Regions from separate parts of the Paenibacillus sp. P3E genome, predicted to be linked through region 1. Evidence: riboswitches for the same ligand, from Rfam matches in the RefSeq annotation. Region 1 holds a riboswitch; the other holds the start of a gene.

Region 1 (5,920 bases):
GAGAAATTGAAGGATAATTTATAGCGTGAAACATATAAATTCTTATATTTTAACAAAAAGGCAGGAAGCCAAGCATTATGCGGCTTCCTGCCTTTCCTGCGTTTACCGGCTATTCGCGGCAGCAAATTTGTCCAGCACGCCCTGATAAGCCGATTTCGGGCGCAGTCCTACCAGTTTTTCCATAGGCTGCCCCCCATTGTATACGATCACGGTAGGGAGGCCCATGACTCCCGCTTCTGCAGCCAGCTCCGGCAGCTCATCGCAATTCACTTTGAGGATCGTGATATTGCTGCCATACTCTTCATCCAGTTCCTCCAGAACCGGCAGAAGACCCCGGCAAGGCGCGCACCATGGCGCTCCGTAATCTACCAGCACAGTTCCGCCTTCCTGCAGCTGTCTCCGAACGGTATCGGCGTGCCCGGCATTTATAACAGTCATTGTTAACTCCTCCTTATCAGTCTAAGAATATATTCAGGTTATTCTGATTCCTGCTGCTCCTGCTGTATGGAAGCAATCCGTTCCTCCAAATTCTGCTTGATCTGGTTCAGCTGCAGGAGCTGACGCTCAATATCCTCCAGCTTGCTGCGGTACAGCGGCATCACTTCTGCACAGAAAGCCTCTTTTTTCTTCAGTACACAATTCAAGAAACCGGCGATTTCCTCGGTCGATAAGCCCAGATTCAAATACAGTTTGATCGTCTCCACCGTCTCCACGGACAAGAGCGAATACTCTCGGTATCCATTGGCCTGGCGGAGCGGAGTGATCAAGCCCTGACGTTCATAATATCGCAGAGAACGGATGCTGACACCCGTCCGTGCGGCAAGCTCACCTATTTTCATGGTCTGTTCTCCCCGGGGTTCATGAGAAATGGTCTGTTCTTAGTATAAACCCTGACACCAGTGTCAGGGTCAAGGCTTTTTATCGCCGGGAGCAGCCAAACAACCAAAAAACCAACAGCAGTCTAACGCTTCCGTTGGTTTTTACACTATCCATCCATATGATGTTGTTAAAATGATCAAGGACTACAGTAATCCGGCCGCCCACAGACCGCCCCTTGTAATCATCTGCCGGAACGGCTCTACGGAAAAGGAAGGAAGATGATGGCCCGGCATCAGATACACAACTCGCCCCATCCCGAACTCATGACACCAGGCTGCCGCATGATGGGCCCCCTCGTGGAAATACTCCGCCAGCACCGTCGTTTCAAAATAGGGCTGCATGTCAAAATAATACGGCTCGTCCTCGATGACAAAGTCGGTAATCCCCTGCATGATCGGATGGCCTGTTGCCGGAACTGTCATGTGAAGCTCAGTATAGGCCGGATGATGCGTGAAATGCGCTCCCAGCATCACACCCAGCTCCTGGTTACGCTGCAGTGAGATCCCATTGTGCACTACGAGCAGTCCGCCGCCGTTAGCTACATAGGAGAGCAGTGCCCCGCTCTGTTCAGGAGCTATTTTGTTGTCCGAAAATTCTGTATACGCTATCACAAGCTTGTAAGCCAATAGGCTGTCCGGACTGAGCAATGAGTAATCTTCCGTAGATTTCACGTCCAGCTTCCCGGCAAATAACGCCTCAAACACGTGGTCCACCCCGGAGAACGGATGATATTTAACCTCTGTATAGCTTCCCAGCGCCAGTGCCTTCCATTCTGTCATCTTTTATCTACGCCTTTCTCTTAGCGAGAGTTGTTCTTACCAGGGCCAGGGATTGCCGTCCAGATCAAGATAAGCCGGTTCCATGCCCATATGCGTCTTATGCTCCTGCACGATTCCCATAATTTTGCGGGCGGATTCTTCAGGGGGAATAGGGGCTGCCTCATTCTTGTCACCGTTCATGTAGGACTGGAGCCAACCCGGATGAAAAACCATCACCTGGCCGCCCATGACCCGCAGATGATTGTGCAGTAAAGAGGACTGCATATTAAGTGCCGCCTTGGACATACAATAACCGTACATGTTAATCCGCTGATTGCGGCTGATGCTGCCGGCTTCGGAGGAGATGTTCACAATTAGCTTTTGCTTGCCTTGCAGCAGGAGGCCCATCAGCGAATTGCTCACCCGCAGAGAGCCAAGCGTATTCACATTATAAATGCGTGCCATCGCGGTGTCATCCATATCTACCAGCATGGTGGCATCATCCGCACGGTCAATAATCCCAGCATTGTTGATGATCATATCCAGATGCCCTGTGCGTCCTGCAATAGTTCGTGCCGCGCACTTTACGCTGTCGCTGCTCCCGACATCCATCGGAACCAGAATTAGCTGTTCTTTATATTTTGTATTGAGTATTTCCAACGCTTCCGATTCTTCCAGGTACTGCCCGGCAAAAACCTTATATTTATTCTCCAGAAGCCAACGCACAAGGAAAAACCCGAGTCCCCGGTCGGCACCGGTAACACAAGCAGCCTTTTTCATGGAATGGGTCACTCCCTCTTATCAGACATCAATATACATAAATCGCCATATCCCCTACACCTTAGCATGGGAATTGTCATTATTCAACGTCCTCTGCTGGACTATTCTGCTAATGCATTCCCTGCTGATTCTTCCTTTTGATTTAATTTTGAACTATGTTACAATCAGGAATATCATTGTTAACAACCGAATTGTTAGCAAAATAAACTACCAGGAGGGTGAACCCCTAATGTCCATACAACAAATCCACAATCTTGATGAATTGCATCAATACATTGCACAACCCGGTAAAAAACTGCTCTTCAAGCACAGTACCACCTGCCCGATCAGCGCCAAGGCGAATGAAGAATTCCAGGCTTATGTCCAGAGCTCCGGAACTCCCGCTGCTGTGGTTCATGTGATTGAAGACCGTCCGGTCTCCAACCAGATTGCCGAAGATTTCGGCATCAAGCATGAGTCCCCGCAAATCTTCCTGCTGGAAGATGGTGAAGTCCGGTGGAACACCTCCCACTGGAAAATCACCCGCGATGCCCTCAAGGAAGCTGTGAGCCAATGAGCCAACCTGTAATCATTTATTCTACAGCCAACTGCAGTGACTGCAATCAGGTGAAACAGCTGATGAAGGAGCAGGACATTCCTTTTGAGGTACGGGATGTAATGACCAGCACGGTTTATCAGGAAGAAGTTGAGAAGCTGGGCTTCATGGGCGTTCCTGTTACAGTAGCCGGGGCACATGTCGTCAAAGGGTTCAATCTGCCCGAGCTGAAGGAGCTTATCGCAGCTACGAAATAAATATGCCGGAACGCTGGCAGGAGAATGCCGCGTACGGATTCATTGGTTCACTTGCACAAAAGGGTATCCGGGAGCTGTTTGCCCCTGAATACCCTTTTTGTCTTGCCTAAGGAATGACCCGTATTTTGAGGCAGAAATAAAAACAGGCGTGCGAATGAGATAATGGGCCGATATGCAGTAAGATATATGGTTTTATCCGTTTATTTCCTTCGAATTATCCGATTTCAACGTGAAATTGGCGCAGCAACTCCCTTTTCCTTTTTTACAAAGACCTCCCCGAAGCAGTATGATTCGTTTTGAAAGTAATTCATGAAAAATTACATGAACGCTGAATTCCCGGCACACGGGAAACGGGGGAACCACCGGGCCACTAGGCCTTATTGGGGTGAATCCTAAGGAGACTGTAGAAGTGCGGTCTCACAAGGTAGGGCGACTCTCACCGTCCGAATCCGACAGCTAACCTCGTAAGCGTATAGAGAGAGATCTTAACCCGCCAAGCTTAAGCGCCAGGTTTATTTAAGCCTGTACCGAAGCCGCAGCAGAGGTTCTCCTCTGCTGCGGCTTTTTTGCGGAAATTAGTGAGGTAACGGGGTTTCGCCGGGAGAGCGGCCGGGGCTAGGTGAAAAGTAGTATATCTAATCCGGGGAGGAATACAGGAATGGAATCGCGCATGTCGGTTTCCGCATCCGAATTTGCGGAATATGTTGAGAAGTATAGCGGAAATATCTTTACGCTCTGCAGGTTGCTGCTGGGACAGGGTTCTGAAGCGGAGGAGGCTGCCGTGAAGAGCTTCACAGAGCTGTATATACCTTATCTCCGAAAGGGCTGCGACCCGCAGAGCTTCTCTCTTCTGGCCTACCGCGAATGCATCCGGCATTGCTTCCGGATTGCACAAGGCCGTAAGGCCAGCAGTACAGCTTGTCTCTCCTGGGAGGACCAGCTTGTGCATGCGCTCCGGTATGGCTTGCGGCTCCCTTTGGCGGAGATCAGTCCGATCCTCATGAAAAGCATGCCCGAGCTTAAGGCGCAGCTCCGGCAAATGCGCGAGCTACTGGCAGCACATGAAGCTGCACAACCCAAATCCGGTTTATCTGCCGGCTAAAGTGAACAGCACTGTAGGCCAAAACGGATTTGCAGTCCTGTACAGAGAGCCTATGCTGCTGAAGCAGCGATACAGAGTATCGCTTAAGGTACCGTCCAGAATGAGAGGTATTTCTACCTCTCATTCTGCCCGCTAGCCCGGTTATGGCGCGACCAGAGGTATTTCTACCTCTCATTCCGCCCGCTAGCCTGTTTATGGCGCAACCAGAGGTATTTCTACCTCTCATTCCGCCCGCTAGCCCGTTTATGGCGCGACCAGAGGTATTTCTACCTCTCATTCCGCCGATTTCCCTGCCTACGCTCAATTCAAAGGTACTTAAGTGGGTTAAACTTCAAATCACGGCCAACCCTATGAATCACGGTAATGACACCCACTTCTTATTGCTCCCTCTGGCTTTACCATCTATTGAATCACTTCATTTCTTCCGTTTATCCCTCTCACTTTTCAATCGGAGTTATCCATAGTTTTAGACTTAAATAATTTCTTAAGCCGCAAAAAAGCCGTGGCAACCAGCCTCGGCTTCTATTCCGTTTTTATTATTTTTTGCCTTTTTTGCTATTCTTGTCTTTTGTGCCTTTGCCGCCCTTGGCGAATCTCAAGAATGCCATGCAGCACCCTAATAATCCGATACCCAGTAATAACGTCTGTAGCGCACCCAGCCAGGTTGAACCTTCTGAATCAATCAGGCTGCTGAGGATAATCAACAGGATCGAAGCCGCTACCATCAAGGGCGTTTGTCTTTTTTTCATCAACATTACCACTCCTTACTTACTAAGGTACACCATACGGCATGATTCCGCCAGATGAACAGATAACGAATGCCGGAGACTGGTGTTTTCTATACGGTATGTTTTTCAAAACTTTGTAAGTTTGTCAGCCACCGATTCATTGGGCATTGGGTCCGATCAATCAAGACCTTGAAGATTGCTCCCAAGGGTCTTGGTAAATTATAGAGGAATAAATACAAGCACTGAAAGGAATTGTGCGAACAGGGGTCTTGAGAAAATCTCATACGGGGATAGTGAGCATTTCTTCTTAGCCGCCCGATTCATTCGGCACTGGGTGGGGGTATAAGAAAGACCTTGAGGGGTATCGCCCCTCAAGGCCTATAACATTAATATCCGTATTCTGTTTCTGTTGTCTCACATAGTGTTTTCGTTAATTTACCCATATGAGATTTGGCTGTATCGATAATATCTCTATCAGTTATTAATGATTCTAGAACTGATACAACCAATACTTCCTGAACCTTATCATCAGCTACAGCCATCTCTTCAAGGAAGCTATAGAGATTACTTACTTCTTTTTGAGTTTCAATAGACTTGATTATAAATGGAGTGACCACCATACCAAAAATAACATGGGGTAAATCCTCTTCAAGCCATTCAATCTCTTCTTCATAATGTGGTCTAATTTGTGGTACGTCAGCCAATAAACGTTCGATTAAGTTTTCATACTCCAACTGTTTTCACCTCTTACTACTTTCCTAATAATGCCTTCTGCATATCATCATAAATTGCTTGTGCCGCCACCTTATCTTGTGCACTTAGATTTCCGCCGTTAAGTAATTTTTGTAGTGCTCTGCTATAATCCTGTCCAGTGAGCGTTA
Region 2 (5,920 bases), on a different contig from region 1:
TCACAGCCGCTCAAACTGGAGACCTGGAAATACACCGGAGATGATGCCTATACACGTAACGTATACATCCGGGGCAAACTGGTCCTCAAAGACATTGAGCAGCAAGTGGGAACCAAAACGATGGATGCCATCATGGCCGCCTATGCCCGCAAATACCGTTTCCAGCATCCTACCACAGCTGATTTTCAAAAGACCGTAGAAAAAGTAACCAAAAAATCGTGGCAGGCGTATTTCGATCAATATGTTTACAGTGGCGGCGCTCCTGATTTTTCCATAGATAACATTATCAACACCTTTCACAAAGGGAGCGATATAGATAGCCTTCGTTATGATTCATCAGTCGCCGTGAGCAACAAAGGCAGTCAGTATGGGGATGTGCCAGTAAAGTTCACCTTTTCGGATGGATACACCGTTCAACGGTATTGGAATGGAAAAGACAAGCAAACTACCTTTCAGCTGTCCTACAAAGCGCCGCTGATATCGGCAGAGATTGATCCCGAGCACTCCATCCTGCTGGAGAATAAGCATCTGAATAATTTCAGACTCGCGGAACTGGAACCTGACACGCTCTCACGATGGACGCTTAGCATGACCAACCTGATTGAAAATCTGCTCGGAACTCTTGTCTGGTGAGGTGAAGGATTGTGAAAAGATCGATATCCCGCGGCTGGCACAGCATGAAAGAGCAATTTTATATACTGATTCTGTTGTTTATCTACCGGCTGTTCTGGGGCTATTTCATGTACAAGTTCGTTAAAAGCGCCGTAGTCCCGGTACTGCTGCGTTACCCCGATCAGGATGCGGGCGGCAGCGGGATAGGCAGGCTGCTGTATTATGTGGAGGGCCAGCTCGCACTGGGTTCCGATTCCGGTGTTCAGCACTGGCTTTGGATGCTGCTGGCGCTAAGCGCATTCAGACTGCTGCTCTCCCCATTCATCCGCGCAGGACTGCTCCATGAGCTCCATCAGGAGCGTAAGGGGGAGCGCGGGATGTTCTTTTTTCCGGGGATGCGTCTGTATGGGCTTCCGGTGATGCTGTTCAGTCTTGCAGAATGGGTGCTTACAGCCCTGCCGCTGTATTGGCTTCTTCCCAAAATGTACAGACTGCTGTTAAGCGGAATTCTGGATTATAAGCTATTGCTGAAACTGGTGCCTTACATTCTGGCCTGGCTGCTATATCTGTTCTTCATCCGAAAAGTACTGCTGTACATGCAGTTCGGGTATACGGGTGGTACAGGCACTTTCTCTTCTCTCTTGGTGTGTCTGAAGGTGATCCTTCCTTCTGCGGGATTATCTTTTGTGATGGGAGCAGGGAGTTTGATCATGATGCTTGCTTGCGGAGCGGCATCGATCTTTTGTCCGGGGATGCCGGCACTTCTGCTTCGGCAGTTCTCCCCCCTTCCCAATACACTGTTCAAAATGTGGGGAATCGCCGCTCAATACCACCTTTGGTCCAGTAAATCATTTCCACAATAATTAAGCCGCTCAGCCGGCATAATAAAAGAGTCGCTGCTCCTTGAGGGAGCGGGACTCTTTTTTGGATTACAAACTGAATAAGAGTATTTGCAAAACTGTAAATCCTCTGGTACAATGGTGCCTGTACTACTAGTAACAAATTTGTAATCTCTAAGATGCAACACATTCAAACACATTAACATTCCAAGCGTTTACTAATTGTCGACACGTCGCTCTTCTGGTGCATAAAACGCCAAATTCCCTGCACCGGGAAGCGGGGGAACCATATTTTGGGTGAATTGACCTCGCTTTAGAGGGGTCATAGGGGAACCTTCTACCGAATCCTTAAGCTAACCTCGCAGGCCTTGGAAGGAGTACATCTTTTGAGAAGTCAGAATTTTAAGAAGAAATGTACCGCAGCCGCACTTGCACTAGTGATGGTATTCACAATCGGAGCTGGTAGCGCTTTCGCCGATTCCAAGATGGATACCGTTATCGCAAAAACCATCGGAACCACCTATAAATTCGGAGGCACTAGCACAAGCGGCTTCGATTGCTCCGGCTTTACCTCGTATGTTTTTAAAAATGTCGGGCTTACCCTGCCGCGCACGTCCAAGGCTCAATTCAGCGTTGGAACTTCCGTATCACGGAACAACCTGCGTTCAGGTGACCTGGTATTCTTCAATACCTTTGGGTCGGGAGTTTCCCATGTCGGCATTTATGTCGGTGGAGGCAGATTCGCACAATCTTCCAGCTCACGCGGTGTAACCATAACTTCGCTGAGTCAAGCTTACTGGGCCAACCGCTACGTTGGCGCTAAACGAGTGATGAGCACTACAGCCTACAAAACTGTTGCCTACGATTAATTGAAGCTTGATCCCCTCACATTACACCTTTACAACTAAATGTAATTTATACGAGCCCGGAGCTGATTATTGCCGTAATCATTTTCCGGGTTTTCCCTTTTCCTTATTCTCCCTTTTACACACTTTTTAGAGTTTCGAAACACCTTTTTGATAAAAACCCCATTAAGATCTTCCATGCAGCTGACTTACGGCGTAAAGAACTCGCGTAAATCAAGCCCTTTTCTCTTAAAAGGCTCAAAAAATATGTATTAATATGCTTTAAGTGATTGCCAAGTGCTTCTGTCTTTGTTACAATTATCGCAGTGAGTTGATAGTAACATTTTTGTAATTATTCAAACCTGATTTACAAAGGTTTTGTCATTGTTTTGATCCGTAAGCTAATCTAATCAACAGTGGTGCCGAGTTCCTTATTCAATTAGGGAAACGGGGGAACCGATTTTGGGTGAATTGACCTCCTATTTACAGAGGGGTCATAGGGGACCTTCAACCGAACCCTTAAGCTAACCTCGTAGGCATTTGGAAGGGGTATTTACTTTTGAAGAAGAAGCTAGCAGCAGCACTACTCAGCTTTTCGATCATTCTTACCATCGGAGCAGGAAGCGCTTTCGCAGACTCTAAAATGGATCAGGTTATCGACAAAGCCGTCGGCACTAAATACGTATCGGGCGGAATTTCGACTAACGGGTTTGATTGCTCCGGATTTACCATGTATGTGTTTGATAAGATAGGAATTAACCTTCCTCACCAGTCCGGTTCCCAGTACCAGATGGGCACTGCCGTATCCCGCGATAACATTAGACCGGGAGATCTCGTATTCTTCAATACAACCGGTAAAGGGGTATCTCATGTCGGCATTTATGTCGGTGAAGGCAAGTTCGCACACGCTTCTTCCAAGCGTGGTGTAACCATCAGCTCGCTGGGTGACAGCTACTACGTCAACCGCTACGTTGGCGCCAAACGAATCATGAGCACAGATGCTTTTCAAGCGGTAGCTTCCGATTCCCAAGATAATGACGATGTGCAATAAGCAGTAATTTTTATAACCGAACAGGCTCTTATCCAGGATTTTTGCCGAAATCTTGGAGGGGGCTTGTTTTTTTGTCTCTATAAAAATTATTTACCCTTCTCGTTATTTGCAAAACATAAAAAACCGCGATTTTTGTAATTTTCTAAAATATATTGTTTATGCGTCGAAATGGAACCGTTTTGTATATAATTATGATATAACGTTTTGTTCTGAAGGGAGGCGGATGGCGGATGATTAGTTCTCCGGTAACTTTTTACGTTGTCCCCATGGAAGTTAATCACGCTGCAGAAATTTGTGAATGGGTATACAAACCCCCGTACAACATTTATGGCTGGATGTCCTGGGAGCAAATGCAGGCTCTGGACATTGAGTTCGGTGATCCCCGGCTGCGGGGTGAGCAATACGTCTCGGTGGTGAACAGCCAAGGGTTCCTCTGTGGCTTTGCACAGCTATTCCCGATGGAAGGTGTAGTTCGGCTCGGAATTGGTATGCGGCCTGATCTATGCGGGCAAGGCATGGGCCATCTGTTCATGAGCGCCATCGTCAAGGCAGCCCTGGCACGATATCCGGAGCGCGAGATAGATCTGGAGGTGCTTACCTGGAACCAGAGAGCCATTCGTGCTTATCAAAAAAGTGGTTTTACGATTACGGATACATATGAACGCCGGACTCCAACGGGCGATAAGCTATTTTATTGTATGGTCTATGATAAATAGCACAAATCATTCGTTTTTTTGTCACAAACGCTATGATAACGCTTTACCTTCTTGTATAATGTAGGAAGCAGCTTACATGGAGGGGACGGATGCAGATGCAGAAATGGATCATGAGCGGTTTGTTTTTTGCCGCCTGTGCCTTTGCGGTAATCTTAATGTTCACCTTGCCCGGCAAAGCCGAAGTCGCCGAGGAGAACAAACCAACGATGCCGGAAGTGCAGATGGATGCGGCGAGCGCTGAGGCCACAGTAAAGAAGGCGAATTGCATCACCTGCCATGGTGACCAGCTTCAGGGCGGCGTAGGCCCTAGCCTCCAGCAGGAAGGCGGCAAGCATGCCGCCGGAGAGATTTTCACCATTGTCACCAAAGGCCGCGGACAGATGCCTTCTTTCAAGGATAAGCTGGCGCCTGAGGAGATCGCGAATGTAGCGATGTGGCTTGCGGAGAAGAAATAACCTTACTTCTTATCTCATCATATGGAACACAAAATGCCCGTGCACGGATCATATTGATCCTGTACCGGGCATTCTTTTATATAAGGGTTATGAATTTCCAATCTGATCGGCCTCATATGAGATAGATTCTTAACGGTTCTTCTCAAAAGCCTCATTAAATTCATGGGCCTGCCGGATATCGAGTGCTGTAAGGCCATCCTCCCCAAGGGTAGACAGACGCAGGACAACGGTTTTATAATCAACCGTAATATGCGGATGATGCTCGAATGCTTCCGATATGGCTGCAACCTCATCCACAAAGGCAATGCCTTTCATATATTCGTTGAACATGTATTTGCGCACCAGGGTACTCGGTTCCAGCTTCCATCCTTCCAGCTTACTCACCTGCTCCCGCAGCTCTTCCTCCGTAAATTGCAATGTTCTTCCTCCCTTACTAAATTAACAGCTTATTGCTCTTCTCCATTCGATGATACCTGATGCCTTAAACAAAACATCCCTCAGCTTATAAAAGTCCAAGGGATGCGCCAGGATGATGGCTATTTTTCGGTTTATTGTATTCGCAAACCCTGGCAAATAGTACTCCGCTCCATCAATTTTACCACGTGGCACAGGCTGCGGGCAAACCGGCCGCCTTAAGGTTGTCTGTTTTTTAGACCAGGAGGACTGAAGCCAGATCCTCTTCGCCCAGTAAAATATTTATCCGGTGTGTTTCTTTATCGTAGATTACAACGCCGCTGCCAACCTCGATCACCGGTTCATTGCCCAAGGCGTAGAACAAATCCTCAGCGAGTGCTTCCCATACCTCCGTCTTCGATTCCTGCGGGAGCTCCTGCCATTCATCGGGTTCCATCTCAAAAAATACATACCCGTCAGAAATTCTTCCTACCGCTTCTGTCAGTTCACTCAGAATATCACTGTAATCTCTTCCATGCTTCACACCCACGTCAATCACTCCGTTTTCTCCATAGATGAATAATAACCTGCCTTACTCATTATAGCCGAAAAAATGACTTCACAAAAAAGGGAATGCTGTCGATAAATAAGAATATACGTTATTGGTCAGACGCAGAGTGTCACACCGCTGGTCATGGATGATACACGCGGTATAGTCAGATCATATCTTAATTCTCATGGACGAGGTGCATAAATGGAAATTTCAACAATAATCGGTTTGATTTTTGGTCTGGTTACAATAGTATGGGGGATGTTTCTTAAAGGTGCACCGTTAACTGCCTTGGCAGCACCCGCTGCTTACGTAATTATCTTATTAGGTACAGCCGCATCTTTATTTATAGCTTTCCCGCTCTCGGAAATGAAGAAAATCCCGTCATTATTCAAGCTAATATTTGTTAAAAAGAAGATGGTCAGCAAATCGGAATTGATTACCATGTTCATGGAATGG

The links. Region 1 has a riboswitch for cyclic di-AMP ahead of A3842_RS21995 (hypothetical protein). Riboswitches for the same ligand answer to the same signal wherever they lie in the genome.
Region 2: it holds a riboswitch for cyclic di-AMP, as region 1 does, so the genes downstream of both, A3842_RS20850 (C40 family peptidase) here and A3842_RS21995 (hypothetical protein) in region 1, are expected to answer to the same signal.

The regions. Positions count from the first base shown of each region.
Region 1 covers NZ_LVWH01000187.1:110,289-116,208, forward strand. Annotated here, with positions in the region: gene A3842_RS21965 (thioredoxin family protein) at 103-438, opposite strand; gene A3842_RS21970 (MerR family transcriptional regulator) at 477-839, opposite strand; gene A3842_RS21975 (ThuA domain-containing protein) at 1,023-1,658, opposite strand; gene A3842_RS21980 (SDR family NAD(P)-dependent oxidoreductase) at 1,695-2,417, opposite strand; gene ytxJ (bacillithiol system redox-active protein YtxJ) at 2,647-2,973, shown strand; gene A3842_RS21990 (glutaredoxin family protein) at 2,970-3,209, shown strand; cyclic di-AMP (ydaO/yuaA leader) riboswitch at 3,526-3,696, shown strand; gene A3842_RS21995 (hypothetical protein) at 3,868-4,311, shown strand; gene A3842_RS22000 (hypothetical protein) at 4,848-5,060, opposite strand; gene A3842_RS22005 (DUF7674 family protein) at 5,426-5,773, opposite strand; gene A3842_RS32655 (hypothetical protein) at 5,790-5,920, opposite strand, start outside.
Region 2 covers NZ_LVWH01000183.1:27,229-33,148, forward strand. Annotated here, with positions in the region: gene A3842_RS20840 (M1 family metallopeptidase) at 1-633, shown strand, start outside; gene A3842_RS20845 (hypothetical protein) at 645-1,475, shown strand; cyclic di-AMP (ydaO/yuaA leader) riboswitch at 1,696-1,834, shown strand; gene A3842_RS20850 (C40 family peptidase) at 1,892-2,320, shown strand; cyclic di-AMP (ydaO/yuaA leader) riboswitch at 2,707-2,850, shown strand; gene A3842_RS20855 (C40 family peptidase) at 2,856-3,347, shown strand; gene A3842_RS20860 (GNAT family N-acetyltransferase) at 3,578-4,063, shown strand; gene A3842_RS20865 (c-type cytochrome) at 4,159-4,518, shown strand; gene A3842_RS20870 (4a-hydroxytetrahydrobiopterin dehydratase) at 4,648-4,935, opposite strand; gene A3842_RS20875 (hypothetical protein) at 5,168-5,461, opposite strand; gene motA (flagellar motor stator protein MotA) at 5,666-5,920, shown strand, end outside.